One region of the Herbaspirillum sp. WKF16 genome, then DNA from elsewhere that is predicted to be linked to it. Evidence: predicted binding sites of a transcription regulator. Region 1 holds the regulator's gene; each other region holds the start of a gene.
The links. The regulator LexA, encoded in region 1, represses DNA repair genes until DNA is damaged. The targets are predictions, from matches to a motif close to ACTGTATNNNNATACAGT.

Region 1 (3,300 bases):
GGCCAGCGGCAGGCTCATCAATACATAGGCGCAGTCGCAGGGCGGCAGGGGGTCTTTTTCCCGCACCAGGGTGACGTCGGGCGAATAGGTCTGGAACAGGCGGTAGAGCGGATCCTTGACGTGCAGCGCCACGCGCGCGCCTTGCTCCTGCAGCAGGCGCACGTAGCGCACGAACTGGATGCTGTCGCCGAAGCCCTGTTCGTGCATCAGCAGGATGTACTTGCCGGCCAGGGAAGATTCTCCATCCCACTTCGGAATGAGATTGAACAGCTTGTGGATCAGCCGGTAGACGTCGGAACGCTCGCGGGTGATCAGGCGGCTTTCATGATTTTCCCAGCCGGCCTTGAAATTGCCTTGTAGCAACTGGCTCAACGCGATGTTGTGGCGGGCCGTCGAATAGTTCGGCTTGTAGCTCAGCGCCTTCTCGAAACACTCGATAGCTTCCCGGAGCTGGCCGTTGTCATGCAACACGGCGCCGAGGTTGTTGAGCGTCAGCACGTGGCGCGGATCGATGTCGAGCGCCTGCCGGAACAGCGACATCGCGGCTTCATGAAGGTCGTTGTTGGCTGCATAGCTGATGGCCAGCTTGGCGTAGCTGTTTGGATCCTTGGGGGCGAGCTCGATGATCTTGCGGTAATGCTCGTGCGCCTCGGTGGGCTCGTTGAGCTTGATGTAGGTGTCTGCGATCTTGTTGTGGGCGTAAATGTCGGTTGGATCCAGCAGCAGGGAGGTTTTGTAGGATTCCAGTGCTTCCTTGTACATGGCCATCGCATGGAAAGCTTCGCCCAATGCGGTGTGGGATGGCGCGAAGGCAATATCCAGCTCCAGCGATTTCAGGATCGTGGCGACAGCCTCCGGGAAGCGGCGGCCGTCGATCAGGGCGCGTCCCAGGTGCGACAGCGGGCCTGGTGCATCCGGCTCGCGCTTGACCGCATCTTCGAAATAGGCGATCGATGCGTCGGGATCGTTTTTCTCATGCAGGGCGTTGGCCAGGCCGACGCGGGCATCGCGGTATTCTCGGTTGTGGCTGATGGCAAGTTCGAACAGCTTGACCGATTCGTCGATGCGATACTGCTTGAGGACGGCATTGGCCAGGCTGGTGATGTACTCCGGGTTCTCGGGGTCGGCGTCGACGGCGCGACGCAGATAGCTTTCCGCTTCAGGGAAGTTTTCTTCATGCATCGCGATGAGGCCGCGCGCATTGTTGGCGTAGACCAGTTTGGGGGCGCGTTTGAGTACGGCCTCGCACAGCGCCTTGGCCTCGTCCGTCTTGTGGTCGTCGAGCAGGTCAAGGCAGCGGCGTACGTCCAGCAAGTCTTGCAGTTGGGGCTGGCTGGTGGTGGGCGATGATTTGGCACTGCTCTTGCGCGTCGACATCAAAGGTTCCTTGCATGTGATGAGGGTGTGCGCCATCAGGGCGCAATTCGTTAGGTTCGCATGATATGCGTCATCGCGTGCGCACGAAAGTGTGAACAGAACGCAAAAAAGCCTTGATTTGGGAAATGCGCGCGCTGAGGTTCGGCTGCGACGCTGTCGTTGCGGTGCCGGAGCGGGTGGCCGGGCGGGAGGGGGGGCGACATGCCCGGCGTACCGGGCATGTCGGGAGGTCCTGGCTTACCAGCTGCGCAGCAAGCCCACTGCCAGGCCTTCGAGCGTGAAATCCTCGGTGTCCGGGGAGACGATGATGGGTTCGAAATCCGGATTTTCGGGCAGCAAGGCGATATTGCCGCCGGTCTTCTGGTAGCGCTTGACGGTGACGTCGTCGCCGAGGCGAGCCACCACAATCTGTCCGTTGCGTGCTTCCCCGGTTTTCTTGACGGCCAGGATGTCGCCGTCCAGGATGCCGGCGTCGCGCATGGACATGCCGCGGACCTTCAGCAGGTAGTCGGGGCGGGCAGAAAACAGCGCGGGATCGACCTGGTAGTTCTTTTCAATGTGTTCCTGCGCCAGGATGGGCGAGCCGGCCGCCACGCGGCCGACCAGCGGCAGGTTCAGCTGCATCAGCGCGGGGTGGGGCAGCGCCATCTGGCGGGCGGCCTGGGCCAGGCCGGCGCCGGATTCGCGCAGGCGGATGCCGCGCGAGGTGCCCGGTGAAATCTCGATGGCGCCCTTGCGGGCGAGCGCCTGAAGATGCTCTTCGGCGGCGTTGGCCGAGCGAAAGCCCAGTTCGGAGGCGATCTCTGCGCGCGTCGGGGGGAAGCCGGTGTTTTCGATGGCGTTCTTGATCAGGTTGAGGATCTGTTCCTGGCGCGCGGTGAGCTTGAGCATGTCGGATGCCTTTCTTTGGAGGAAGGCTGTTTGTATGAACAGTCTGTATTTTTATACAGGTGCAATCTTTGTGTCAACGGCAACATGCGCGACGCAGCGGATTTTTTCAGTCACGCCGGTACGCGCTTTGCCTCCCGCGCTCTATTTATATAGGCGACGAACGGAAATGTCGGCTGGCGGCCGCAGAAGGGGCCGCCAGCATTGCTGTTCCAGCGAAAACCTTGTATGATTGCCGGCTTTCCTCTTCCCACACTCGTCTTGACGCCGAGGTGGGCGTTTTGTCAATAGTCCAAAAGGAGTCTACATGCGTCATTATGAAATCGTATTTATCGTCCACCCGGACCAAAGCGAGCAAGTGCCGGCCATGATCGAGCGTTACAAGGGCATCGTCACCACCCGCGGCGGCAAGGTGCACCGTGTCGAAGATTGGGGCCGTCGTCAACTGGCTTACCAGATCCAGAAACTGGCCAAGGCACACTACGTCTGCCTGAATATCGAAGTCGACAGCGAAACGCTGGCCGAAATCGAAACCGGTTTCAAGTTCAACGACGCCGTCCTGCGCCACCTGACCGTCAAGATGAAGAAGGCCGAAACCGGTCCTTCGCCGATCCTGAAGGCAGTGCAGAAGGAAGACGCGGCCAAGAGCCGTACCGAAGCGCCGGCAGCCTGATCGGCTGTGCGATTGCGTAGCATTCCTAGCGGAGAGTGAACCAGCTTCAAGTCATCGCCAGCCTGGCAGAACGTGATGTGTTGCGTTATACGCCGGCCGGTATCCCGATCGTGACCGCCAGGTTGCAGCATCAGTCGGAGCAGATGGAAGCCGGTATCAAGCGCCTGGTCGAGTTCGATGTCGCGGCGATGGCCGCCGGGGAAATCTCCGGTCGACTCAACAAGGCGACGCTGGGCGGGATGTTCCGGTTCACCGGATTTCTGGCCCGCAGGAATCGCAACAGCAAGAGCATCGTGTTTCACATCGTTGATTTTGATCCGGTCGATTGAGCCCCATGGGGCCGACAAGATCTCACCCAATTT
Region 2 (3,300 bases), 280 kb from region 1:
CGATGCGTTCGGGCGGCGAGGCGAATTCCAGCGGCGTGCGGTGGAAGGGCTTGTGCCGGTGCAGGCGCAGCGGCTGCGGCGCATCGAGCAGCCACAGCGGACGCGGCGGCAGGCGCGCGGCATCGCCCGGCAGCGGCGAGGGCAGGGCGGCGGCGTCCTGCATCACGCCGCACCAGCGGTTGGCCACCTCGGGCCGATGATCGGCCTGCGGCGCCGCCTGCAATACCTGCTCCGGCCCCAGCCGCGCCACCAGCAGCTCGATGAGGCGGTGATGGTCTTCCGCGCTGCCGCCGGGTTCGGGAAACAGCAGCCCGCTGCCGGCCTGCATGGCGTCGAGCTCGTCGGCGGCCAGCGAGAGGGCGATGGCCGGCGCCGGCAAGGCGCAGCGGGCCAGCTTTTCCTTGACCAGCGCATGCAAGTGTTCTTCCTGCCAGGCGGCGACCGACAAGGCCAGCGTGAGTTCGGTGGGCGGCGCCGCCTGGCGGCCGCGTTCGTGCTCCAGCGACAACCGCAGCTGCTTGACGGCCAGCTGGCGCGCGCCCAGCCAGCCGGCCAGCTGCGCCAGCAGGCGCTGCGCGTAGGCGCCGAGGATGTCGGCGTGGTCGATCCGGTCGGGCAGCTCGATGCGGGCATGGAAGGCGGGCGGCGCCTCGACCCAGCGGTGCAGCTCGGCCGCCTCGCCGTAGGCGCGGTCCATCATCTCCAGCACGGCCTTGCCGCAGCGTCGCTGCAGGCCGGCGCGCGGCAAGCGGCGCAGTTCGCCCAGGCGGCGCACGCCCAGGCCGTGCAGCCACTCCAGGTGCGGCCGCGCGGGCGGCAACAGCGCCACCGGCAGGCGTTCCAACCGGCGCCGCATCGAGGCCGGGCGCAGCGTGCGCACGTAGCCGGAACGCGCCAGCAGCCAGGCGCCGGCGGCGCTCACCGCGCAACTCAGCGTGGCCGACAATCCCAGCCGCGCGATGGTGACGCGCACCTTGCGGCACAGCGCGCGGATGCCGCCGAACAGGCGCAGGCTGGCCCCGACTTCCAGCAGCACGCAATCCTCTTCGGCCAGCGTCACCTGCGGCGTGTATTGCAACAGGGCCAGCGCGGCCTCGCCCAGCAAGGCAGCCTCGCGCAACGGGTCGCGCTCGTGCCAGTGGGCCGCGGGCGATAGCAGCTGGGCGCCGCCGCGGCGCATGCCATCGCGCACGCCGTCGGCGCGCGCCGGGGCAGAGATGGCGCTGACGCGGTCGTGCTCGAAGACCACGGCCGCTTCCTCAGCCAGCCAGTTCGGGCGAAAGGCTTCCAGTTGCAGCAGCGGCAGGTGTACGGCGATCCACAGGGGCATGGCGTTGCAAATTCGGTGAAGGCGTCAGGGGAATGAACAAGGGGCGCTCGCGCAGCGGTCCGCGTCGCTTGAGAAAACCGATTTCCAGGCCGTCGGGCGCCGGCCGCAGCGACAGCCGCAAGGGCGCCGGCGAAGCCTCGCGCGCGCAGGCCAGCGGACGGAACAGGAAGAACAGGGTGCTGCCGCCCTGGGCCGCCACATGCAACCGGCGCAGGCTGTCGGCGCGTATCCTGGCTTGCCACAGCAGCAGGGCCTGGCAGCTGTCGGCGCGCAGCACCTGCTCGGCGGCCCAGCAGGCGTCGGCCTGGCTGCCGGCCTGCAAGCGCAGCAGGCGCGAGGCCGCCACGCCCATGTGCGTCCAGCCCGGCGCATTGGCCGCATGCGGCGCCTGCAGCAGGGCGATGCGCCCGGCGCCGGGGCGCTCGCGCTGTTGCGGCGGCCGGGCCAGCAGGGGACGCAGCAGCCGCAATTCGCCGATGCCGGCCTGCGGCAGCAGCAGCTCGATCAACACGCCGGCCGGCCAGCCGCCTTCCGGCAGTTCCGCATCCAGCGCCTGGAATCCGCTGGCCACGCCGCGCGCGCCGCCCCGCGCCAGCTGGGACGCCAGCCAGAGCGAAGGATGGATCGCTTCCGGCGCAGGGGCCGGTGAGGAAGGCGTCAACATGGAGTGGCGGTACGGAACAGCCGCAAGCGAGGCTGTTCGAAAAAATCCGATAACTGTATAAATATACAGTATATGGCGCGCCGGGCGAGAAAAGTTACAAAGCAGAGGGGCAAAAAAAGGGCCGCTCAAGGGCGGCCCAATAGGAGGCTGGAGGTAACCTCCGGAGACTAGCGTTGATCCTTGCGCCTTGCTGGAGGCGTGAGGAGGATGTCAGGGCCGATGTTAGCCGCGCGTCCCGTCTTGCGTTATCGGCGCATGCCGCATGCTGCGGTCAGCCGATGTCGCCGCTCCTGTCGGCAAGTCTTGATGAGCGGAAAACACCGATGAGGCGCGGCGGCCTGCTGATGAGCCATACCTCTTTTGACGGATTTCGAGCTCAACGATAAGAATTCGTAAGCTCATCTTCACGGATTCCTTCATTTCCTACAGACAACGCCTACAAGGGCTGATGGACTCTTCTGATAGTTACTGCCGGGGATGCTTCCTAAACTGCAGGCGTGGACAGAAGGCTTGCGCTTTCGACGTGATGCCGGGAGATGAACCCGGCGCCATGGCAAGACAAGGGTAAGGCATGGGTCTTGCCCACCGGCTGTCCTCCAACTTTTCCGATCAGACAAAGGAGTCAGACATGGCAAATGCACAAAACCCGGGCAGCAGCAACCGCGGCTTCGCAGCGATGGACCCGCAAAAGCAGCGCCAGATCGCCAGCATGGGAGGCAAGGCAGCCCATGCCAAGGGCGCTGCCCACGAGTTCACCTCTGCCGAAGCGCGCGAAGCTGGCCGCAAGGGCGGACTGAACAGCCATGGCCGCAAGAACGCCAATGCCGGCGACGCCGGTAGTGTGGCCGTAGCCGCTCCACAGATGACCCAGAGCGCGCCGCAGGTGCAGCAGGTCCAACAGCCGCAGCAGCCCCAGCAGCAACCGCAACAGTCCGATCGCAACCCCTTGCAGCAGGGTTGAGCGACGCCGGCAGGCGATCGCAGGCCGCGTAGCCGACGACGGCGCGGCAGCCGGGAAGACCGGCATGCATGAGCATGTGCAATACCGATAACAAGAAAACGAAAAGGCGCCCGCAGCGCCTTTTTTTGTGTCCGGCGGCGGCCTTTCAATGCCGCGACAGGTCGTCCAGCAGCGGCACCAGCGCCAGCAGGAACAGCAAGGCGGCGAGCGGCACGATGGCGATGAAACCCAGCGCCTTGAAGCCCAGCGCGCCGGCCACGCCGCCCAGGAAGAACATCATCAGCAGCGATGCCAGCAGTGCGAACTTGCGCCGCGCCGGCGGCACCGGGTCGTCGGCCGGCATTT
Region 3 (3,300 bases), 1.4 Mb from region 1:
CTTGCCGGTGTCGGCCAGTACCTTGCGCGCCAGCGTCTGCAGCGTCTTGTTCTCGTGATCGGACTTGATGGCGTCGGCAATCAGCTTGGCGCCTTCCTCGTCCTTGCCCATCGAGAAGGCGGCCTTGGCCAGCGCCAGCGTGGCCACTTCGGAGATATCCTTGCCGGCGGCTTGCTTGGCGGTCTCGAAGGCCTGTTGCGCCGAGATGGTGTCGCCCAGCTGCACGTAGGCCTGGGCCTGCACCGCGGCCTGGGCCGAGGTGAAGACGCTGGATTCCTCGTAGCGGCGCGGGGCGCTTTCCAGCAGGCGCAGCGCCTGGTCCGGATCGCCGCTGTCGACGTGCACCTGGGCCAGCGACAGCAGGTCGGTGGGCTGCGCGGTGAGCGAGCCCTTGGTGTGCTTGAGCACCCGGTCGTAGGCTTCGCGCGCCTGGTCGAGATGGCCGCTGCGGTAGGCCACTTCGCCCACCAGGCGGCTGCGGCGCGCCGACGGGATGATCTCGGAGGAGGTCGTCAGCGCGGCCAGCGCGCCTTCCTGGTTGCCCTGCGCCTCGTCGATCTGCGCCAGCAGGTCGTAGGCGGCGATGAACTGCTTGTTTTGCGCCAGCACGTCTTCGACGATGGTGCGCGCGTCATTGAGCTGGCCGGCCACGATGTTGCAGCGGGCCAGGCCGATCTTGGCCCACACCAGGTCGTCGCGCATGCCCAGCGCCTGGGCGTAGACCTCGCGCGCCTCGTCGATGCGGCGCTGCTCGATGAGCAGCGTGCCCTTGGTCTTCATGATCTCGACGATCCACTTGGGCGCGTTCTTGAGCACGGTGTCGCACTCGATGATGGCGCCGGCGAAATCCTTGCGCTTCATCTTCTCGGTCACCGGCAGCATGGCGTGCTGCTTCTCCAGCAGGCGATCGACGCGCTCGGCGATGCGGCTGGCCGTCAGCGGCTTGAGCATGTAGGCGTCGGGCTGGAACTCCGCGGCGCTGGCAACGAGGTTGTAGCCGCTCTCGGCGGTCACCATGATGAACATGGAGGTCGGCGAGAGCATGTTCTGGGTGCGGAAGAACTCCAGCAATTGCTGGCCGTTGCTTTCCTTGTTCAGGTTGTAGTCGCAGATGATGAGGTCGTAAGTTCCGGCCTGCACGAAACGAATCGCCTCGTCCGGCGTGGCTGCCTGGTCTACCTTGGTCACGCCGAGCTGGCCGAGATGCATCCGAATGTTCTGGCGCATCGTCGGCATGTCGTCGATGATCAGGCTGCGTAGGGCGCTGATATGGCTAAAGGGAACTAAACTCATGACAACAGTCTATAAAACAGTCTTATTTATCTCGTTATATTGCTAAGCCGAAATGTATATCAATTCGGCATGAATCCCTAGCAAAGATAGGGGCCGAATCCTTGTGCATTTCTCGGGAAGCAGCGAGTGTGCCGGTTTTTGGCCGGGCCTGCATCATTCTTTCTCGTCCCCTGCCGCTGTAATCCCCGGGGTCTCTTATAATTGCGCCCTCCAACTATCGCGCAAAAACGCTTGCGCGAATCACTGTTTTTTTATACAGTACTGCCTAGTTGATCTGCGGCGCCCGGCAACATGCCCGGCTGCGGCAGGTGCATCAGGCAATACCTTTCCTGTACGACAATTCTTCACGACCTTTTGCCGAGAGAGATTTATGGACGACAAAAAAGCTGCGAACAACTCTGAAAAGGGTAAAGCGCTGGCCGCCGCGTTGGCGCAGATTGAAAAGCAGTTTGGCAAGGGCTCCGTGATGCGCATGGAGGACGGCAGCGTCGCCGAGGAAATCCAGGTCGTGTCGACCGGCTCGCTGGGGCTGGACATCGCCCTGGGCGTCGGCGGCCTGCCGCGCGGCCGCGTCGTCGAGATCTACGGCCCGGAGTCGTCGGGCAAGACCACGCTGACCCTGCAAGCCATTGCCGAAATGCAAAAACTGGGCGGCACCTGCGCCTTCATCGACGCCGAGCACGCGCTGGATGTCACCTACGCGCAAAAGCTGGGCGTCAACCTGACCGACCTGCTGATCTCGCAGCCCGACACCGGCGAACAGGCGCTTGAAATCACCGACGCCCTGGTGCGCTCGGGCGCGGTCGACCTGATCGTGGTCGACTCCGTGGCGGCGCTCACGCCCAAGGCTGAAATCGAAGGCGACATGGGCGACTCGCTGCCCGGCCTGCAGGCCCGCCTGATGTCGCAGGCGCTGCGCAAGCTGACCGGCAGCATCAACCGCACCAATACCACCGTCATCTTCATCAACCAGATCCGCATGAAGATCGGCGTCATGTTCGGCAACCCGGAAACCACCACCGGCGGCAATGCGCTGAAGTTCTACGCCTCCGTGCGCCTGGACATCCGCCGCACCGGTTCGATCAAGTCCGGCGACGAAGTCATCGGCAGCGAAACCCGCGTCAAGGTCGTCAAGAACAAGGTCGCGCCGCCGTTCCGCGAAGCGCACTTCGATATCCTGTATGGAGAAGGCACCTCGCGCGAAGGCGAGATCCTGGACCTCGGCTCCGAGCACAAGGTGGTGGAGAAGTCCGGCGCCTGGTACAGCTACAACGGCGAGAAGATCGGCCAGGGCAAGGACAACGCGCGCAACTTCCTGAAGGAGCGCCCGGAACTGGCGCGCGAGATCGAGAACAAGGTCCGCATCGCGCTGGGCGTGCCCGAGCTGGCCGGTGGCGAGGCCCAGGCGCAAGAGCAAGCTTCCTGATCGGCGACTCCCTGTCGATCCCCGTAGAACGAGTACGCCGGCGTGGCGGCCAGGGTTGCCTGGCCCGCCGCCGTCCCGCCGGTGGTCGTAATCGCCGTGGATGCCATCGATCTGCATCGCAGGTTTTCGCGGCGGCTGTAGTGCGCATTACCGCTGTATCAGCTTCATCCGTTTCGCCCGCTCCATCCGTTTCAATTGTTCCAACCGCATCATCGTCCGTGTAGTCGAACGTCATGCCCAGACCGCCGATCAGCCTGAAAGCACGGGCGCTCAAATATCTCTCTTCACGTGAGCATAGTCGCCTGGAACTTGCGCGTAAGCTCACCCCTTACGCGCAAGAAGGCGATGACATCGACGCGCTGCTCAACTGGCTTGAACAGTCGCGCTTTCTCTCCCAGGAACGTTTTTCCGAATCGTTGGTAAACCGCCGCGCGGCACGCTACGGCAACAACCGCATCCTGTCCGAATTGCATGGGCATGGCATCGAAGGGGAGGGGCTGGCCGACCTGAAAGCCGATCTCGCCGCCGGAGAAGGGGCGCGTGCCGCGCAGGTGCTCAGGCGCAAATTTGCTGAGCCGGCC
Region 4 (3,300 bases), 200 kb from region 1:
ACAGGTCCAGCTGCCCCGCGTTGCGCTGCCGCTGCTCGCGCGGCGCCGGCGCCAGCAGCGGCCGCCGGAACTGGCTGGCGTCGAGCGTGGCGAAGGCGCGGTTGCGGTGGCTGATGCCCAGGCGCTGGCTGGCCTTCTCGAAGCGCTGCTGCAGCAGGTCGGCCCAGACGCCGGCGCCGCGCATGCGGGTGGCGAAATCGGCGTCGTAGTCCTTGCCGCCGCGCATGTCCTGGATGCGGTTCATCACGCGCGCGGCGCGCTCGGGGAAATGCGCCTGCAGCCACTGCCGGAACAGCGGGCTGACCTCCCATGGCAGGCGCAACACGATGTAGCCGGCCTGCCCCGCGCCGGCGTCGATCGCCGCCTCCATCACGCGTTCGAGATCGGGCTCGGTGACAAAGGGAATCACCGGTGCAATCGACACGCTGACCGGGATGCCGGCCTCGGCCAGCGTCCTGATGACGCGCAGGCGGCGCGCCGGGCTGGCCGCGCGCGGCTCCAGCGTGCGTGCGACGGCCGGGTCGAGCGTGGTGATGGTGACGGCGGCGATGGCCTGGCGCTTCGCCGCCATTGCCGCCAGCAGGTCGATGTCGCGCTCGATCAGCGCGGACTTGGTGATCAAGGCTACCGGGTTGCCGCAGTCGTGCAGGATCTGCAGCACGCGGCGCGTAATCCGCAGCTCGCGCTCGATGGGCTGGTAGGCGTCGGTGTTGATGCCCACCGTGATCGTGTCCGGTTCATAGGACGGCTTGGCCAGCTCGCGCAGCAGCAGTTCCGGGGCATTGGTCTTGGCCACCAGGCGGCTTTCGAAATCCAGCCCCGGCGACAGGCCGAGATAGCTGTGCGAAGGCCGCGCGAAGCAGTAGACGCAGCCGTGCTCGCAGCCCCGGTAGGGATTGAGCGAGACCGAGAACGGCAGGTCCGGCGAGCGGTTGCGGCTGAGGATGGACTTGGCGGTTTCCTCGGTGACGATGGTCTTGAGCCTGGCAGGCTCTTCCGCTTCCGGCGCCGCGGCGTCCTCGCCTTCGGACGGCGCGGACGGCGCGAACCGCAGCGCCTGCCAGCCGTCGTCGAACTCCTCGCGGCTGACCGAATCGTAGCGTCCGCGCAGGTTGGTGACGGCGCCGCGGCCCTTGAGGGGGGCCTGCTGGCGATGGATGTAGGTCTCGGTCGTGAGCGTGGCGTCGTCGTCCGAAGGCGGCTTGGGCTGCTTGGGGAAAGGCGCGGCGATGCCTTCTGGAAACCTGGGGAAACGCGATGAGCTGGACATGGCGGAGTGGATGATTACTGTATATATAAACAGTATTTTGCCCGCCCCAGCCGGCGCCTGCAAACCCTGTTTCAATTTTCCCTTGCCGCCCTGCCAACATCGCGCGCGACCATGCCGGTAGCGTGCGGATTAATCGGTTATGCTTGGACGCACAGTACCGAATACAAAAAATCGGACAGGGGGAACAAAGAACCGTCGGGTTCCTACGTTCCAAGGAGACAACGATGCAATACCGGGAAAACCGGCCAGGCGGCGCCGGCGCGGCGCTGTCCCATGGCCCCGTGGTGCAGGCGGCGGCCGACGGCGCGCTCGACCTGCACGTCATCGAACGTTCGCACCAGCGCAGCTCCTCCTACGGCCTCACGCGCGCCCAGCGCCCCGACCTGTCCACGCTCTCGCGCGCGGACCTGGCGCTGGCGCTGCAATCGAGCCAGGCGCTCTCCAGCCATGCCAAGCCGGTCATGGAGACGCTCTACGACCAGATCCGCAATACCCACAGCATGGTGATCCTGTCGGACGCCGAGGGCACCATCGTCCACACGCTGGGCGACAGCGACTTCCTGGCCAAGGCCGACCGCGTGGCGCTGGGCGCAGGCGGCCGCTGGTCGGAACAGCTGCGCGGCACCAACGCCATCGGCACGGCGCTGTTCGAGCAGAAGCCCACCATCGTGCACGCGCAGGAGCACTACCTCGACGCCAACCGCTTCCTGACCTGTTCGGCCGCGCCCATCTTCGACCATCGCGGCCAGGTGCTGGGCGTGCTAGACGTCTCGGGCGAATGCGGCGGCTTCCACAAGCACACCCTGGCGCTGGTGCGCATGTCGGCGCAGATGATCGAGAACCAGCTGCTGGCCGGCAGCTTCCCCGATTGCATCACCCTGCACTTCCACAGCCGCCCGGAATTCGTCGGCACGCTGGTCGAGGGCATCGCTACCTTCGCGCCGGGCGGGCGCTTCCTGGCGGCCAACCGCAGCGCGCTGTTCCAGCTCGGCCTGCCGCTGGCGGCGCTGCAGTCGCATACCTTCGGCTCGCTGTTCGGCGCGCCGGTCTCGGCGCTGTTCGAGCACTACCGCAAGGCCGCGCCAGGCCTGATGGCGCTCCATCTGCACAGCGGCATCCAGATCCATGCGCGCGCCGAGATGCGGCTGCGCGAGCAGCATTTCCAGAACGCGCGCGACGCCGTAGCCGCCGCGCCGCCCACTCCGCTCCCGGCGACGCCACGCGCGGCGCCCGGCGGCGACGCCCTGCAGGCGCTCGATACCGGAGACGACGCCATGCGCGCCGTCATCGCCAAGCTGCGCAAGGTGATCGGCCGCGACATTCCCATCCTCATCACCGGCGAGACCGGCACCGGCAAGGAGTGGCTGGCCCAGGCCATTCACCGTGACGGCGCGCATGGCGCGGGCGCACCGTTTGTCGCGCTCAATTGTTCGGCGATCCCTGAAAACCTGATCGAGGCCGAGCTGTTCGGCTATGAGGATGGCGCCTTCACCGGCGCGCGGCGCAAGGGCGCGCAGGGCAAGATCGCGCAGGCCCAGGGCGGCACGCTGTTTCTGGATGAGATCGGCGACATGCCGCTGGCGCTGCAGGGCCGCTTGCTGCGCGTGCTGCAGGAGCGCGCGGTGACGCCCTTGGGCAGTGGCCGCGTGATCCCGGTGGATTTCTCGCTGGTGTGCGCCACCAACCAGCCGCTGCGCGAGATGGCCGCGCGCCACGCCTTCCGCGAAGACCTCTACTACCGCATCAACGGCCTGCAAGTGAAATTGCCGGCGCTGCGCGAACGCAGCGACCTGGCCCGCCTGGCCGCGCTGATGCTGGCGCGCGAAGGCGGCCCCGGGGCGCCGCCGTTCGACCTGCCGGCCAGCCAGTTGCTGCTGGCGCATCCGTGGCCGGGCAACCTGCGCCAGCTGGCCAACCTGGTGCGCACCGCGCTGGCCATGGCCGCGGGCGAAGACAGCATCGGCCTGCGCCACCTGCCCGACGATTTCCTGGAAGAAGCCGGCGCCCCGCCCGCGCCCCTGGATGCCGCG

Region 2: the regulator LexA is predicted to act here: its motif matches at 2,047-2,064, upstream of imuA (translesion DNA synthesis-associated protein ImuA).
Region 3: the regulator LexA is predicted to act here: its motif matches at 1,536-1,553, upstream of recA (recombinase RecA).
Region 4: the regulator LexA is predicted to act here: its motif matches at 1,287-1,304, upstream of Herbaro_RS08620 (PA0069 family radical SAM protein).

Annotation. Positions count from the first base shown of each region.
Region 1 is NZ_CP118632.1:2,128,327-2,131,626, forward strand. Features, by position in the region: gene Herbaro_RS09785 (tetratricopeptide repeat protein) at 1-1,377, opposite strand, end outside; gene lexA (transcriptional repressor LexA) at 1,615-2,268, opposite strand; gene rpsF (30S ribosomal protein S6) at 2,573-2,938, shown strand; gene priB (primosomal replication protein N) at 2,974-3,267, shown strand.
Region 2 is NZ_CP118632.1:2,408,644-2,411,943, forward strand. Features, by position in the region: gene Herbaro_RS10970 (Y-family DNA polymerase) at 1-1,330, opposite strand, end outside; gene imuA (translesion DNA synthesis-associated protein ImuA) at 1,260-1,994, opposite strand; gene Herbaro_RS10980 (KGG domain-containing protein) at 2,623-2,955, shown strand; gene Herbaro_RS10985 (YoaK family protein) at 3,101-3,300, opposite strand, start outside.
Region 3 is NZ_CP118632.1:753,076-756,375, forward strand. Features, by position in the region: gene Herbaro_RS03345 (tetratricopeptide repeat-containing response regulator) at 1-1,293, opposite strand, end outside; gene recA (recombinase RecA) at 1,664-2,719, shown strand; gene recX (recombination regulator RecX) at 2,953-3,300, shown strand, end outside.
Region 4 is NZ_CP118632.1:1,924,095-1,927,394, reverse strand. Features, by position in the region: gene Herbaro_RS08620 (PA0069 family radical SAM protein) at 1-1,270, opposite strand, end outside; gene Herbaro_RS08615 (sigma-54-dependent Fis family transcriptional regulator) at 1,495-3,300, shown strand, end outside.